Regions from separate parts of the Pseudomonas sp. TE3786 genome, predicted to be linked through region 2. Evidence: riboswitches for the same ligand, from Rfam matches in the RefSeq annotation. Region 2 holds a riboswitch; the other holds the start of a gene.

What was found. A riboswitch is a leader RNA that binds a small molecule or an ion and turns the genes downstream of it on or off. The one in region 2 is predicted to bind cobalamin.
Region 1: another riboswitch for cobalamin. It lies ahead of cobW (cobalamin biosynthesis protein CobW); the one in region 2 lies ahead of ACVW0Y_RS03740 (TonB-dependent receptor domain-containing protein).

Annotation. Positions count from the first base shown of each region.
Region 1 covers NZ_JBSRZF010000004.1:232,006-235,480, forward strand. Annotated here, with positions in the region: gene cobN (cobaltochelatase subunit CobN) at 1-1,019, opposite strand, end outside; gene cobW (cobalamin biosynthesis protein CobW) at 1,027-2,079, opposite strand; cobalamin riboswitch at 2,188-2,387, opposite strand; cobalamin riboswitch at 2,503-2,666, shown strand; gene ACVW0Y_RS07235 (CbtB domain-containing protein) at 2,777-2,962, shown strand; gene ACVW0Y_RS07240 (CbtA family protein) at 2,975-3,475, shown strand, end outside.
Region 2 covers NZ_JBSRZF010000002.1:282,847-286,321, forward strand. Annotated here, with positions in the region: gene ACVW0Y_RS03740 (TonB-dependent receptor domain-containing protein) at 1-1,532, opposite strand, end outside; cobalamin riboswitch at 1,628-1,918, opposite strand; gene hemN (oxygen-independent coproporphyrinogen III oxidase) at 2,388-3,475, shown strand, end outside.

The DNA of each region.
Region 1 (3,475 bases), on a different contig from region 2:
TCACTGCGCCAAGCCAGGCCCTTGAAGCTGATGGGCCGGGTGATGATGCGGCCGTCCAGTTCCGGCAGGGCGATATGCATGGCCAGATCGCGCGAGCCCAGGCCCTGCGGATTGGCTTCCCACAGCGGCCGGTTATCCAGGGCGCAGATCGCCTGTAGCACCGGCACGTTGCGGCGGAACGGGCGCAGATTGGGCTGCTCGGGGTTGGACTGGGCGAAACCGGTGGTGTTGATGATCAGGCTGGCGTTGCTCTGGTCGAGCAGCTCTTCGACCACCGCCAGGCACGCCGCTTCTTTCAAACTGGCAACGGCAATGGGCAAGGGGTTCAGGCCCTGGGCGCTCAGGTGTTCGCAGAAGCTGTGGATAAACGCGGTATTCGCCGACTGCACATGGGTGCGGTAGAACAGCAGGCCTACCACCGGGGCACCTGGCTGCCAGCTGGCTTGCCAATCGGCCAAGCCAGCCTTGGCGGCTGTCGGGTGGTACACGCCAACCCTTGGCAGCGCTTGCGGTTCGCCCCAGGGGTAAGCACCGCCGAGCCAGGTGCTGGCCAGGTAATGGAACAGCTGCTGCGCGTTATCCACACCACCCTGGCGCAGGTACTGCCATAGCCGGTCGGCCTGTTCGGCGCTGACGGTACCGAGGGTGCTCAGCTCCGGGTCCGGGCTGTCGTCGCCGGGCACCAGAATCAGCGTGACACCTTGTTGCGCCAACTCCACCAGACGTTCGATGCCATAGCGCCAATAGCTCAGGCCACCGTGCACCGACACCAGAATCACCTTGGCGTGTTGCAGCACTTCCTCGACATAGAGGTCCACCGAGGCATGGTTCTGTAGCTGCGCCGGGCTGGCCAGGCGCAGGCTCGGGTAATGGTCCGGCAGGTTCTGCGCAGCGGCGGCCAGCAGCGACAGATGGGAGTCGCCGGTGCACAGAATCACCACATCCGCAGGGGTTTGCGCCAGATGGGCAATGCCATCGGCGGGCACAAAACCACCGGGTTGGGTGCGTAGCAGGTGCATGGCGGGGTTACGCCAGCGCCGTGCGCAGCTCGTTGCTGATTGCTGCCTGGTCCAGCTCCTGGCCGATGATCACCAGATGGCTGGCGCGCGCTTCATCGCTGCGCCAGGCGCGGTCGAAGTGTTTGTCGAAACGCTTGCCCACGCCCTGAATCAGCAGGCGCATCGGCTTGTTGGGGATGGCCGCGAAGCCCTTGATGCGCAGCACGCCGTGGCGCTCCACCAGCTCGTTGAGGGCGGCCAGCAACTGGGCTTCTTCGACTTCCGGCAGCTCGACGGAGAAAGAGTCGAACTCGTCGTGGTCGTGTTCTTCGTGGTCTTCCAGGTCGTGGTGGGTTTTGCGGCTATCGATATGCAGCTCGGTTTCCGAGTTCAGGCCCAGCAACACCGACAGCGGCAGCACACCGCTGCGCGCTTCGATCACTTTCACCGCTGGCGGCAGTTCTTCCGCCACTTCGGCACGCACTGCGGCCAGGGCTTCGGCGCTGAGCAGGTCGGCCTTGTTGAGGATCACCAGGTCGGCGCTGGCCAGTTGGTCGGCGAACAGCTCGTGCAGCGGCGATTCGTGATCGAGGTTGGGGTCTTCGCGGCGCTGGGCGTCCACCTGATCGGGGAAGGCGGCGAAGGTGCCGGCGGCCACGGCCGGGCTGTCGACCACGGTGATCACTGCATCGACGGTGCAGGCATTGCGGATTTCCGGCCAGTTGAAGGCTTGCACCAACGGCTTGGGCAGAGCCAGGCCGGAAGTTTCGATGAGGATCTGGTCGAGGTCACCACGGCGCGCCACCAGCTCGCGCATCACCGGGAAGAACTCCTCCTGCACGGTGCAGCACAGACAGCCGTTGGCCAGCTCATAGACGCGGCCGTTGGCTTCTTCTTCGGTGCAGCCGATGGAGCATTGCTTGAGGATTTCGCCGTCGATACCGAGCTCGCCGAACTCATTGACGATCACCGCAATGCGGCGGCCTTCGGCGTTGTCGAGCATATGGCGCAGCAGGGTGGTTTTACCGGCGCCGAGAAAACCGGTGACGATGGTGACGGGAAGTTTGGCCAAGCTTTTCATCGGTTGCAGCCCTGTGTGATGCGAGCGAAATCGGATCGGCGGGCTGCGGCGAGGACGGCGGCGAGCAGGGTGCGCGCAGCAGGCGTTCGCTACCGGATCACCCCGCCCGGTTGAATGCATTTCAAGGCAGGTCTCCTGGCTTACGACCTGGCCCGGTAGCGGGCCGCTTTCTTCGCCTTCCCGCACGCGCAGTGGCATAGGAAGAAAGCAGGTCGTTCACAGTTGCGGGGGCAGCCGCGGTTTTTTTCCGCGTTCCCTCTTAGCTCCAGGCCTGAATGGCGTGGAGAACCTCGAAGCGAGCAAGGCTACGCAGTGGCGGGGAATGGGTCAAATTCGGCGAGGGAGGCGAAGATCAAAAACTCGAGGCTGAAGCCTCGATAGGAGCACAACACCGAGCGTTGACCTTTGCCAACGAAAATGGTGTCCTAGCGCGCTGTTTCAGGTGTCTTGCGTCGTCGTGCGCAAGGTGAAACGGGAAGTCGGTGCGCCCTTTGAGGTTAGTCCGACGCTGCCCCCGCAACGGTAGGCGCTTGCTGAAACCCTTCAGCAGCGCGAGCCCGGAGACCGGCCTGAATTCATACCAGTAGGCAAAACCCGCGGTGGGCGGGCGCAAGCCGGAAGTCTGAGTGCGCTCGCATTCGGCTCCTCGTGCGTTCCCTTCTGCTACGTTTTCATTTCCAGTTCAGAGGGAACGGTCATGTCCAGTAGCACCCTTACACATTCTGCCGAGGCCAGCGCCTCGCTATCCCAACGCCTGGTTGTGGCGATTGGTGCCGGCCTGATCGGTGCCATGCTGGTGTATTTCGCCGGCTTCTCCCATATCGAAGCGGTGCATAACGCTGCCCACGATACCCGTCACAGTGCCGCGTTTCCGTGCCACTAAGGGGTAGCTGCGATGATTAAGCGTATTGCCCAGACCGCCGGGTTTGCCGGCCTGTTGGCTGCCCTGTTGCTGACTCTTCTGCAAAGCTTCTGGGTGGCCCCCCTGATTCTGCAGGGCGAGACCTTCGAGAGTGCCGAGCCGGCTACCGAGCAGGTGGTTGCCGAGCATAGCCACGAAGCGGGCGCTGCTGCCCATGAACACGCCCACGAACATAGTGCCGAGGCCTGGGCACCGGAAGATGGTTGGCAGCGCGTGCTGTCCACCACCGGCGGCAATCTGGTGGTCGCCGTCGGCTTCGCCTTGATGCTGGCCGGTCTGTACACCCTGCGTGCTCCTGGCCGTACCCGTGATGGTTTGTTCTGGGGCCTGGCCGGTTTCGCAACCTTCTGCCTGGCACCATCGCTCGGCCTGCCACCCGAGCTGCCGGGCACTGCCGCGGCGGATCTGCAGCTGCGGCAGTACTGGTGGATCGGTACCGCGACGGCCACCGCCGTTGGCCTGGCCTTGCTGGTA
Region 2 (3,475 bases):
GTCTGCCAGCCGAGGATGTCGCGTTCCAGGGTCAACTCGATGCCTTGCAGGCGCGCCTTGTTGACGTTGACCGCACGGTACACATAGAAGACCGGGTCATACAGCTCGCTGCCGACCAGATCGCGCACGTTATTGCGGTACGCGGCCAGGCTCCAGCGGGTGTCCAGGTGCTCGCCACGCAGTTGCAGTTCGTAGGTCTTCGAGTGCTCGGGTGACAGCTCGGGGTTGCCAAGATAGCCAAGGCTGGAGTCGGCCCAGTACAGCTCGTTGAAGGTCGGCGCGCGGAAGCCTTCGCTGTAGGAGGCAATCAGCGAAGTGCTGGCACCCAGCGGCACGGTGAGCGCGCCGTTCCAGGTGTTTTCGCTGCCGAACTGCTGGTTCTTGTCATGCCGCAGACCCAGTTCGGTGGCGAACCACTCGCCCTGGAAACGGTGCTGGGCGAACGCCGCCTGGTTCCAGCGAGTTTGCTGGTTGTAAGGCGTGCTGCTGTGCAGTTCATCCTCGAACCAGTCGGTGCCCAGCAACAGGCTGTGCTGCTCGTTTAGTTGCAGGGTGTTAAGCCAACTGGCGGAGTCACGGTAGGTATTGAAGATGCCCACGCTGTCGCTGAGTTTGTCTTCGGTCTTTTGCCGGCTTTCGCTGTGGCCCAGTTCCAGACGGCTGTTCCAGGCATCGCTGAGCTGGCCATCGAGGTAGGTGCTGGCGCTGCTCAGGCTGAAGTGGGTATAGGGCTGCTCGGGGTAGGCCTGATAGGTGCTGGGGTCGAAACGGCCAAACGGGCTGTCGTACTCGGTACGCCCGCGCTGATCCAACAGGCTGACGCCACCTTCAAGCAGCTCGCTGAACTGATGGCTGAGGTTCACGCTCAGGGCTTTGTTGCGGTACGCGTCGTGGTCGCTGTCGGCGTCGTACGAGGGGCCGGTGCGGTCAATTCCGGCGGTTTCGTCCAGGCTGCCATTGAGGCTGAAGCGGGTTTGCGCGTCGCCACCACTGAGGCCCAGGCTGCGCTGCCAGCTCTGATGGCTGCCGGCGCTGACCGCCAGGCGCGGCTGCAGGCCGCTGTCGCCACGGCGGGTAAAAATCTGCACCACGCCGCCAATCGCATCGCTGCCATACAGCGCCGAACGCGAACCGCGTACCACCTCGATGCGTTCGATCTGCTCAAGGCTGAGGAACTGCAAACTGGCACCGCCATCGGAGGCCGAGCCGATGCGCTGGCCGTCCACCAGAATCAGGCTCTGGGTGTTGCTGCTGCCGCGAATAAAAAGTGAGGTATTGCTACCGCGCCCACCGTTCTGCACCACTTGCACTCCCGGTACACGGGTGAGCAACTCGGTGATGGAGCTGGGTTGCAGGCGCTCGATATCGGCGCGCGTGAAGACGGTAGCGGCGGCCGTGGCCTGGTCCAGCGGTTCGGCGCTGCGGCCGGAGGTGATCACCATGGTCGGCAGCTTCAGTGCCTCATCGCTGCCTTGCGCCTGGGCGAGCAGGGGCAATAGCAGCGCCGGCAGGGCGAGGTGGGTGTACTTCATGGGGTGGATCCTCAAAAGATTATTTTTGAGGAGGGCATAGGCAAGCACGGCGCTTGAAAGCGCGCCTGCGCTTGTTGGTGCTGCCCTCCGCAACACCAGTCGACTCCGCACAGGCCGGTCTCCGGGCTCTCGACCTTTTCAGGTGGCGTGAAAACGTAGCGAGCGAAGGTTTAGCAAGGCAAAACCAAGCGCCGTAGTTTTCACGCGACCTGCTCTTGCCGCGATCACCTTCCCAGGTAAACCCAGTGGTGTATCGATCGGGCATGCAGCAAGGCTGCGGTCGATTACCGTTGCGGGGGCAGCGCCGGCATGGCTCGTAAGCGCACCGGCTTCCCGTTTAACGCCAGGCTCAATGAGCGCGGCGCACCTGCGTGGATAAACGCCGCGCACCCTAACGGCGGCAGGGAGGGTGGGTCAAGGTTTGCAGAGAATTGAACCGTAGGAGCGGCTTTAGCCGCGAAGCTTTTAAGGTCAAGCATCGCGGCTGATCGGAGTGCCGCCCAGTCGCTCCTACAAGGTCATGGGGGTGGTCAATGGGTGGGCTCTGCCTGGCCCAGCCGACTGGCTGCTTTGTGCTGATCCAGCACCAAACGCTCCAGCGCCCTGGCCGCGAGCTGAGTCTGGTTGGCGCGATGACGCTTTTTGCCGGGTGGATGTCGCTTTTCTACTGGGTACGCTCGTTCAGCGTGCTAGATCGGCATGCTTTTGTGTCACGCCAAGGCGCTGTGTTGCTCGCTTGTGGTGCGCCGCGGGGTGAAGTCTGACCAGGGAGTCGGCCTTGCCTTGCGTCAAGTCAAGATCCGCTTTGTCGCAGCTCCCTAGACTGGCCGCCCACGCTCTTCTCGGACCGCCGCCATGCACGAAGCCATTCACTGGGATGCTGACCTGATTCGCCGTTACGACCGCCCCGGTCCGCGCTACACCTCCTACCCGACGGCCCTGCAATTCAGCGATCAGGTCGCTGGCAATGCCCTGGTCCAGGCGCTGGGGGAAAGCCGCAAGGCGCTGCGGCCGTTGTCGGTGTATGTGCATGTGCCGTTCTGCGCCAACATTTGTTACTACTGCGGCTGCAACAAGGTGATCACCAAAGACCGTGGCCGCGCAGTGCCTTATCTGCAACGTCTGCATGAAGAAATCAGCCGCATCGCCAGCCAGCTCGACCGCCGCCAGGTGGTCGAGCAACTGCACTTCGGCGGCGGCACTCCGACTTTTCTCAGCCATACCGAACTGCGCGACCTGATGCGCCACCTGCGCGAGCACTTCACCCTGCTGGAAGGCGACAGCGGCGACTACGGCATCGAGATCGACCCCCGCGAAGCCGACTGGGCGACCATGGGCCTGCTCCGTGAACTGGGCTTCAACCGCGTCAGCCTGGGGGTGCAGGACCTCGATCCGCAGGTGCAACAGGCGGTCAATCGCCTGCAAAGCTTCGAGCAGACCCGCGCCATTGTCGAAGCTGCCTGGACCCTGCAATTTCGCTCGGTGAATATCGACCTGATCTACGGCCTGCCCAAGCAGACCCCCGAGCGCTTTGCCCGCACCGTTGAAAAGGTTATCGAGCTGCAGCCCGACCGCCTTTCCCTGTTCAACTACGCCCACCTGCCCGAGCGCTTTATGCCGCAACGGCGGATCAACGCCGATGAGCTGCCTAGCCCTGCGGCCAAACTGGAAATGCTGCAGCGCAGCATCGAGCAGCTGACCGCCGCCGGTTATGTGTATATCGGCATGGACCACTTCGCCCTGCCCGACGATGAGCTGGCGGTGGCCCAGGAAGACGGCATGTTGCGGCGCAACTTCCAGGGCTATACCACCCATGGGCATTGCGACCTGGTGGGCTTGGGGGTGTCGGCGATCAGCCAGCTGGGTGACCTCTACTGCCAGAACAGCAGCGACCTGCCGCGTTATATGGCGGCCATCGACAGTGGCCAGTCGGCCGTGGAACG